2 regions of the Paenibacillus sp. FSL R5-0928 genome follow, and region 2 is predicted to be linked to the other one. Evidence: riboswitches for the same ligand, from Rfam matches in the RefSeq annotation. Region 2 holds a riboswitch; the other holds the start of a gene.
What was found. Region 2 has a riboswitch for thiamine pyrophosphate ahead of MKZ16_RS02115 (ABC transporter substrate-binding protein). Riboswitches for the same ligand answer to the same signal wherever they lie in the genome.
Positions count from the first base shown of each region.

Region 1 (4,045 bases), 2.6 Mb from region 2:
AACCTTGCTGTTGCGCAGCGTATAGAAAGGAATGAACGGCATTGGGATACCAATCAAGCATAATCGTCAGCTTGTGTGACTGCTTATTTTCGGTATTGGAGGGATCGGTTTGGGAGTTGTTATTTATCTTGTCTGCCTTCCCGCAGCTGCTTAAGAGCAAAAGTGTGCATACTAGAAATACAGAAATAAGTCCTCGTTGTGGGGATTTTAAATGATTCATTGGTTTGATCCTCTTTTCTTTAAAAATAATTGTTCGAGTAAAGCTATCGCCAGAAAAAGCACCACACCAAGCGCGGACAGCAGAAATACAGCCGCGAACATTTCATCGCTCTGCATATTTCCGGCCATTCTGCGGCTGAAGTAACCGAGTCCTTTACTGCCGCCGAGCCATTCCCCGATAGTAGCTCCGATGACGCAGTATACAATGGACAGCTTTAAGCCAGAGAAAAAAGCAGGCAACGCCAGTGGAATTTGGGTTTTGACAAGCAGCTGCCAGCGGTTTGCACCAAATGTTAATAATAAGTCCTTGTAAGTCTGGCCACTTGTACGAAGTCCATCATATGTACTCACTACGACTGGAAAAAAAGCCGTCAAAAACACCACAGCCACTTTGCTCCACAGCGAATATCCGAACCACATAATAAAAATGGGGGATAGCGCAATTAATGGGATCGTCTGGCTAATGATAAGAAAGGGATAGATGGCCTTTTCTATGGGGCGATACAGGAACATTCCAGTGCCCAGCAATACACCACAAATAACAGAAAGGACAAAACCCACCAGTATCTCCTGTAACGTCGCCAATAAATGCTGTCCAAATAATAATTGCCTGTGCTCGATCAATGCGATTCCAATAGAGGAAGGTGCAGGGAGAATAAAGGCTGGAATCATGTGAAGGCGAACAGCCGACTCCCAGATTACAAGAATGAGCAGTACCAGAAGAAGGAAGGGACCATAGTTGTCTAGATGTTTTTTAAAAGGTATAGGTTGCATGCAATCTTCGCTCCAACTCTTCCCGTAGTGCTATAAACCGGGGTTCATAGTTCATCTTATAATGTCTTGGCCTTGGTAGATCCACAACGATCTCCTGTAATTCGCTGTGCGCACCGCCAGATAATAAATAAATCCGGTCACTGAGCAATAGTGCTTCTTCCAGATCATGAGTGATGAGCATAATCGTCTGATTCAATTCACCCCATAACTCCAACAGCCAACGGTGTATCTCGCGTTTGGTCATGGCATCGAGAGCGCCAAAGGGCTCATCCAGCAGCATAAGACCACTTCCGCCTCCAGCCACTAAGGTGCGCAGAAATGCGACTCGCTGTTTCATTCCTCCCGAAAGTTCATGGGGATAAGCCTTCTCTACATCTGCTAAGCCGAAGCGGGTCAACATTTCCCGAATCTGAGTGATCGTATCCTGTTTACTAAATCTGGGCTTGATCTCCCAAGGCAAAAGGCAGTTGTCGAGCACTGTCCTCCAAGGCAGCAATAAATCCTGCTGAGGCATATAAGCGATCTGGCCTAAACGACTAGCGGTTGACGGGTGCGTAGAGAGTTTTATTTTTCCGTGAGTAGGTTCGAGTAAACCGGCAATCGTTTTGAAAAATGTACTTTTCCCGCATCCGCTAGCACCTACTACGGAGACGAATTCCCCTTGCCTGATATCCATGGATAGATCTGCGAATACAGGGGGTTGCTCAGATTCCGGAAAAGAGTAGGTTAGGCCTTGAATAGATAAAATGGTCGTGATGATCTAACCTCCTAAAATTTTTGTGGAGCGCCTAAACAAATAAAGACCCATCCATTTCCAGAGGAAATGAATGGGTCAAAAAGTTCATTCTGCATAATAACACTTAACATGCTTGATGAAAATTCTGCTCCACTTCCCTCCGCTGGTATGATCCAGATCAGGTTCCAAGGGTCCGGAGCTTGAAGCTCCGTCTCAGTCGGCCGACTCCCCTAGTGAAATAACAGGTCCATATTAATTTGTTTATAAATATACCATATCTTTCTGAGAAGTAAAGAGAGAAAGAAGTGAAGGATTAATCCAAGATTGGGTAAGATATAGGTAGGAATCTAGTTAATATTATAATTCCGATGTATATAATCGGAAAAAAGTATTGACGATCATGTGATGGCAGTGTACTATTCAATTTGCCGGAAAAAAACCGGATAGAGAGAGGGGATTTAATAATGAAAAAATGGAGTTTAACTATTATATTGGCGTTAACCGTGGTCCTTGTAGCGGCTTGCGGCAATAATTCGAATACCAATACGGCTGCTGAACCAACAGCTGGAACGAATGGTGGAACAGCATCTTCAGCGCAAAACAGTTTGGAGGCTGTGAAGGCCAGCGGCAAATTGCGGATAGGTACAGAAGGGACTTATGCACCTTTTACTTATCATGACACTGCGGGGAAATTGACTGGTTTTGACGTGGAAATTGCTGAAGAAGTAGCCAAACGTTTAGGTGTCAAAGCTGAATTTTTTGAAACTCAGTGGGATGGTATTTTTGCTGGGATGGATGCGAAACGGTTTGATGTCATTTTCAATGAAGTTTCCATTAACGAAGATCGCAAAGTGAAATATGATTTCTCTGAACCCTATATCGTATCCAAAGCAGTATTGATCGTGAGCGAAGACAATGAGGATATTAAGACCTTTGCCGATCTTAAAGGTAAAAAAGCCGGACAATCCCTGACAAGTAATTTATCCGATATCGCTCGTGAGAACGGTGCTGAAATCGTAGCTACAGATGGTTTCAATCAAGCGATGGACCTGCTGACTTCGGGACGTATTGATGCAACTGTGAATGATGGCTTGTCTTATCTGGATCTAAAAAAACAAAAACCAGATGCAAAAATTAAAGTGGTTGATGAGATTCCTGAAGGATCACAAAGTGCCGCGGTATTCCTGAAAGGTAATGATGAGCTGGTGAAAGCGGTCAGTGATGCGATTACAGAGATGAAGAGTGATGGAACGTACTTGAAAATTTCCGAGAAATACTTTGGAGCTGACGTTTCAAAATAATACAAGGCTAGCAAGGCTAATTAAGCCTGGAAGCTAAAAAGGATGTCTGAATAATGGATGACCGCAAAATACAAATTTTCTTAGACACACTGCTACCCCTGCTAAAAGCCGGGGTGGCTTTTACCATTCCGTTGGCGCTACTTTCCTTTGTGCTTGGATTGATTTTGGCGATCCTAACCGCGCTGGCACGTCTTTCTCCGTGGGTAATTCCGAAGCTAATCGCCCGTTTTTATGTGTGGGTTATTCGAGGAACCCCATTGTTAGTGCAGCTATTTATTATATTTTATGGTTTGCCGGCTGTTGGTATTGTACTCGACCCCTTCATTGCCGCCACCATTGGATTTACTCTTAGCGTAGGGGCTTATTCATCGGAAATCGTACGCGCTGCTATCCTGTCGATACATAAAGGCCAATGGGAAGCTGCCTTCTCAGTCGGGATGACTCGTGGGCAGGCTCTGCGCCGCGTAATTCTGCCACAAGCTGCGCGCGTTTCTGTACCGCCGTTATCCAATTCCTTTATTAGCTTGGTTAAAGATACTTCGCTTGCAGCGATCATCACCTATACGGAGATGTTTAGAACCGCACAGCAGGTAGCCTCTACCACTTATGAGCCTCTGCTGGTATACTCCGAAGCAGGATTGTTTTATTTAGTGTTCTGTTCTGTGCTGTCGGCGCTGCAAAATTACTTGGAGAAACGACTCGATCGTTACTCTGCGACCTAAAGGAGAGATACTTGTGATTGAAATCATTAATTTGCATAAATCCTTCGGCGCACTCCAAGTGTTAAAGGGTATTGATCTGAAAATGGAGCATGGAAAGGTACTTGTCATTATTGGGCCATCTGGCTCCGGGAAGACTACACTGCTGCGCTGTTTTAATCTGTTGGAAATCCCGGATCAAGGCAGCCTGTCGCTCAGTGATATCACCATCAATTTTACAGATCATAAGAAAATTCCTCAGAATTCCGTATTGGCCCTTCGTCAGAAAACAGGGATGGTCTTTCAATCGTATAATT
Region 1 covers NZ_CP150225.1:3,087,030-3,091,074, forward strand. Annotated here, with positions in the region: gene MKZ16_RS13780 (ABC transporter substrate-binding protein) at 1-220, opposite strand, end outside; gene MKZ16_RS13785 (ABC transporter permease) at 217-993, opposite strand; gene MKZ16_RS13790 (ABC transporter ATP-binding protein) at 974-1,669, opposite strand; TPP riboswitch at 1,868-1,971, opposite strand; gene MKZ16_RS13795 (amino acid ABC transporter substrate-binding protein) at 2,194-3,030, shown strand; gene MKZ16_RS13800 (amino acid ABC transporter permease) at 3,084-3,752, shown strand; gene MKZ16_RS13805 (amino acid ABC transporter ATP-binding protein) at 3,766-4,045, shown strand, end outside.
Region 1: it holds a riboswitch for thiamine pyrophosphate, as region 2 does, so the genes downstream of both, MKZ16_RS13790 (ABC transporter ATP-binding protein) here and MKZ16_RS02115 (ABC transporter substrate-binding protein) in region 2, are expected to answer to the same signal.

Region 2 (4,045 bases):
TTTTCCAGAGTAAATAATCTCGACTGCATTCTGGAGATTCCGCAGCAATCTATATTTTTCAAAATTCTCTCGACGGATATATTCATATGTCCCTTTCAGCTTGGATTCGTGACGATACGTGTCCAGCTGGAGGGGGATTCGATTCCCTTTAGTATTGCCCTAGAATTCGCGGATCGTTTCCGTGCGCTAGAGAAAACCTTCATACAGGATGACTACACTTATATTCATTGCGGGGAACAGACCTATGAGATGGTAGAGGATTTTGTCTTCCGAAATTTGGTGGATGGACTGGAGCCATATCTGGATCAATCGGATATCAATGGGGCTTATTTTGAGACCCTTCCTTTTTTCGTAGATGAAAGAATGCAGGTACAAGCTTTTTACGGCTTTCAGAATGAAGAAAGTTCTGATGAGATTAGTGTAAATCTACGCTATCGCGCCTCACAGCTTGATGGAATTGATCTGAACGGAAAGCCCTATGCCAGTGCAAGCGATCCAGCGTATATTGCAAACTATTGTCATGAGCATTCCTATAATCGCTGGGGCCCAGACACGTATTATATGATGAATGAGCAGACCTTTTGCTGCATGACCCGGGCTGAACAGGAGATTGCTGTTAGTCTAGCCAACCAGATGTACGGGCAATATTATTACGGATTTTTACTCAATATTTTCCACAAAATCGTTCTGCTGAAGCTCGCCAATATGCACTCCCGACTTCGGATTAATCATGATTATGAGGAGATAGACAATCTAATTTACTCCATTAATAAGTTCTCGGCGAAGTTCTACTTCTTGGAGTTGATTTCGCAGTCGCAGGGCCGGGAGATATTTCTTCAGCTGCGCAAAGTATACGGAAACGACGCTTTGTTCGAGGAAGTGAAAGAAACCTTAAATGATCTGTTTCAGTATCAGGATAAGTTTCAGTCCAAGCGACGGGATAATCTGCTGATGATTCTCACTGTATTTACGGTAGTAAGCGGGATTTACGGCATGAATCAGGTCATTGACGATCTGGATGGAAAGATTCAATGGAGTAAAATGATTGGATATTCCCCCTTTGAATTTCTTGCCCTCTTCGTGATCATGAGCGGGATTCTGATCAGCGTTGTCCTCACGCTAGGGGCGCTGGTTAGTGAGCTTAAACGGCGTCACCGCAAGAAATATAAAGATCTAGACTAGCAAAAAAGAAACTACTGGATTGGAAAAATTCAGGAGTGCACTACTAGACATTCCGAGTACAGCCGTCTATAATACACCGTATGCGAGAAATATAAGATATAAAGTATGGGTACAAAACTTATACTTACTTATATTGCACATAGAAATACCCGTTAACTTCATAGAACCAGGGGTGCTGGAATTGGCCGGCTGAGATTGTATCCCACAAGATACTGACCCTTATACCTGATCTGGATAATGCCAGCGTAGGAATCGCCAATTGGTTCTGGTCCCTGTGACCTTGACTAACCTTGCGCCAAGCCAGCGTCCCGATCACTCGGGGCGCTTTTTTTGTAAGATCACTAAAAGATGTAGAAAAACGTACATACTACACTTTACGGTTCATGTTGTGAAGACGGGATTCTTGTAACCTTAAAGGAGAGAAGAAGACATGCACCTCAAAAAAGCACTTACGTTGTGCCTCACCTGTGTACTCATTCTTGCCATTGCCGGATGCGGCAGCAACAATGGGAATACAGCCGGAAACAAAGCAAATGCTACTGATCCAACTGCAGCGGCTGGGACGGATGCTCCAAAAGAGCTCACCAAAGTTAAAGTCGCACTCGACTGGACACCGAACACAAATCATACCGGTCTATACGTAGCTAAGGATCTTGGTTACTACGCTGAAGAAGGCCTGGACGTCGAGATCGTTCAGCCAGGCGCAGCGGGTTCTGATACTATGGTTACCTCTGGCGAAGCCGCTTTTGGCATCAGCGCCCAAGAAGGATTAACGCTAGCCCGTCTACAAGGCGTGCCCCTTGTCTCGATAGCAGCTATTATTCAGCATAATACGTCGGGATTCGCCGCTCCAGTAGATCGCAATATTAAATCACCAAAGGATTTCGAAGGTAAAACCTACGGAGGCTGGGGCTCACCGGCCGAAGAAGCAGCCATGAAGGCCATCATGGATCCTGAAGGTGGCGATGTGAAAAAGGTGAAGCTGATCAGTATCGGTGAAGCTGATTATTTTACCGCCGTCAAACGTGACATTGATTTCGCCTGGATTTTCTACGCTTGGACTGGCGTTGAGGCTGAGTTGCGTGGCCAGCCATTGGATATGCTGTACTTAAAGGATTATGCGCCACAGCTCGATTATTACACGCCTGTGCTGACGACGAGTGAGAAGCAAATTGCAGATCATCCTGAGCTGGTGAAGGCCTTCATGAAAGCCACATCAAAAGGTTATCAATATGCCATTGATCATCCGGAAGAGGCTGCCGGTATGTTATCGAAGGCCGTTCCTGACCTGGACGCCGACCTTGTCCTAGCTAGCCAAAAATGGCTTAGCCCAAAATACAAGGACGATGCTGCCCGCTGGGGCGAGCAAAAAACCGAGGTCTGGCAAAATTACGGCGACTGGATGTATGATCTGAAGTTGCTGGATAAACCGCTGGATGCTGCTAGTGCATTCAGTAATGATTTTTTACCGGCGGAGTAGAGAGCGGACTTCAGAACCAAGAAGGTTGGACGTTACTTGAGGAAGGAGGAACGGAGCGTAGTGATGTGCTACGTGAGTACCGGACTTCCCAAGTTCGTTCAAGATTCGACGTCGAGTTTGCTTCCTGAATTACTTCGCTATCAAAGTTGGCTTTTTGAACTTACCTTATAATTTAAGAGTTCAAAAAGACGGCTTTCAGAACCAAGAAGGTTGGACGTTACTTGAGGAAGGAGGAACGGAGCGTAGTGATGTGCTACGTGAGTACCGGACTTCCCAAGTTCGTTCAAGATTCGATGTCGAGTTTGCTTCCTGAGTTACTTCGTTATCAAAGTTGGCTTTTTGAACTTAACTTATAATTTAAGAGTTCAAAAAGACGGCTTTCAGAACCAAGAAGGTTGGACGTTACTTGAGGAAGGAGGAACGGAGCGTAGTGATGTGCTACGTGAGTACCGGACTTCCCAAGTTCGTTCAAGATTCGACGTCGAGTTTGCTTCCTGAATTACTTCGTTATCAAAGTTGGCTTTTTGAACTCACCTTATAATTTAAGAGCTCAAAAAGTCGGCTTTCAGAACCAAGAAGGTTGGACGTTACTTGAGGAAGGAGGAACGGAGCGTAGTGATGTGCTACGTGAGTACCGGACTTCCCAAGTTCGTTCAAGATTCGATGTCGAGTTTGCTTCCTGAATTACTTCGTTATCAAAGTTGGCTTTTTGAACTTACCTTATAAAATGAGAGGATTGATTATTGTGGCTAACACCCTACTAAGCATTCAAGTAATTCCAAAAACTCCGAACAATGAGGATTCCATCCCATACGTAGATAAAGCGATTGAGGTCATTCAAAAATCCGGTGTTAAACATCAGGTGAATCCGCTGGAAACCACAATGGAAGGTGAGCTTAGCGAGCTGCTGGAGGTTGTGCGTCAGATGCAAGAGGCGTTGATCGAAGCAGGCAGTCCAAGCGTAATTTCGCAGATCAAAATCGCTCATAATCCTAACGGAATCAGCATGGATAAATTGACGGAGAAATATCGGCCGTGAGATCGACCTGGAAGCTAATATGGCCGCCCCTTGTGGCGGTCGTCTTCTTTTTAACCGTATGGCAGCTATCTGTATCTGTATTTCATATTGAATCCTGGATTCTGCCGAGTCCTGCTGATATTGCCCGTGAATCCACCAGTAACGCTTCTGGTCTTTGGGCTCATACGATGGCTACGCTGCGGCTCACTTTAATTGGTTTTCCCATCGGTACGGGGGTAGGTCTGATCGTCGCTTTGCTTTTGCATCTTTTGCCTTGGGCTAGACGGGCTTTTTATCCACTCATTATTCTGAGTCAAAATGTTCCCTCCATCGCGCTCGGCCCCCTGCTCATTATCTGGTTCGGC
Region 2 covers NZ_CP150225.1:473,084-477,128, reverse strand. Annotated here, with positions in the region: gene MKZ16_RS02120 (hypothetical protein) at 1-1,182, shown strand, start outside; TPP riboswitch at 1,341-1,451, shown strand; gene MKZ16_RS02115 (ABC transporter substrate-binding protein) at 1,613-2,662, shown strand; gene MKZ16_RS02110 (MTH1187 family thiamine-binding protein) at 3,408-3,701, shown strand; gene MKZ16_RS02105 (ABC transporter permease) at 3,698-4,045, shown strand, end outside.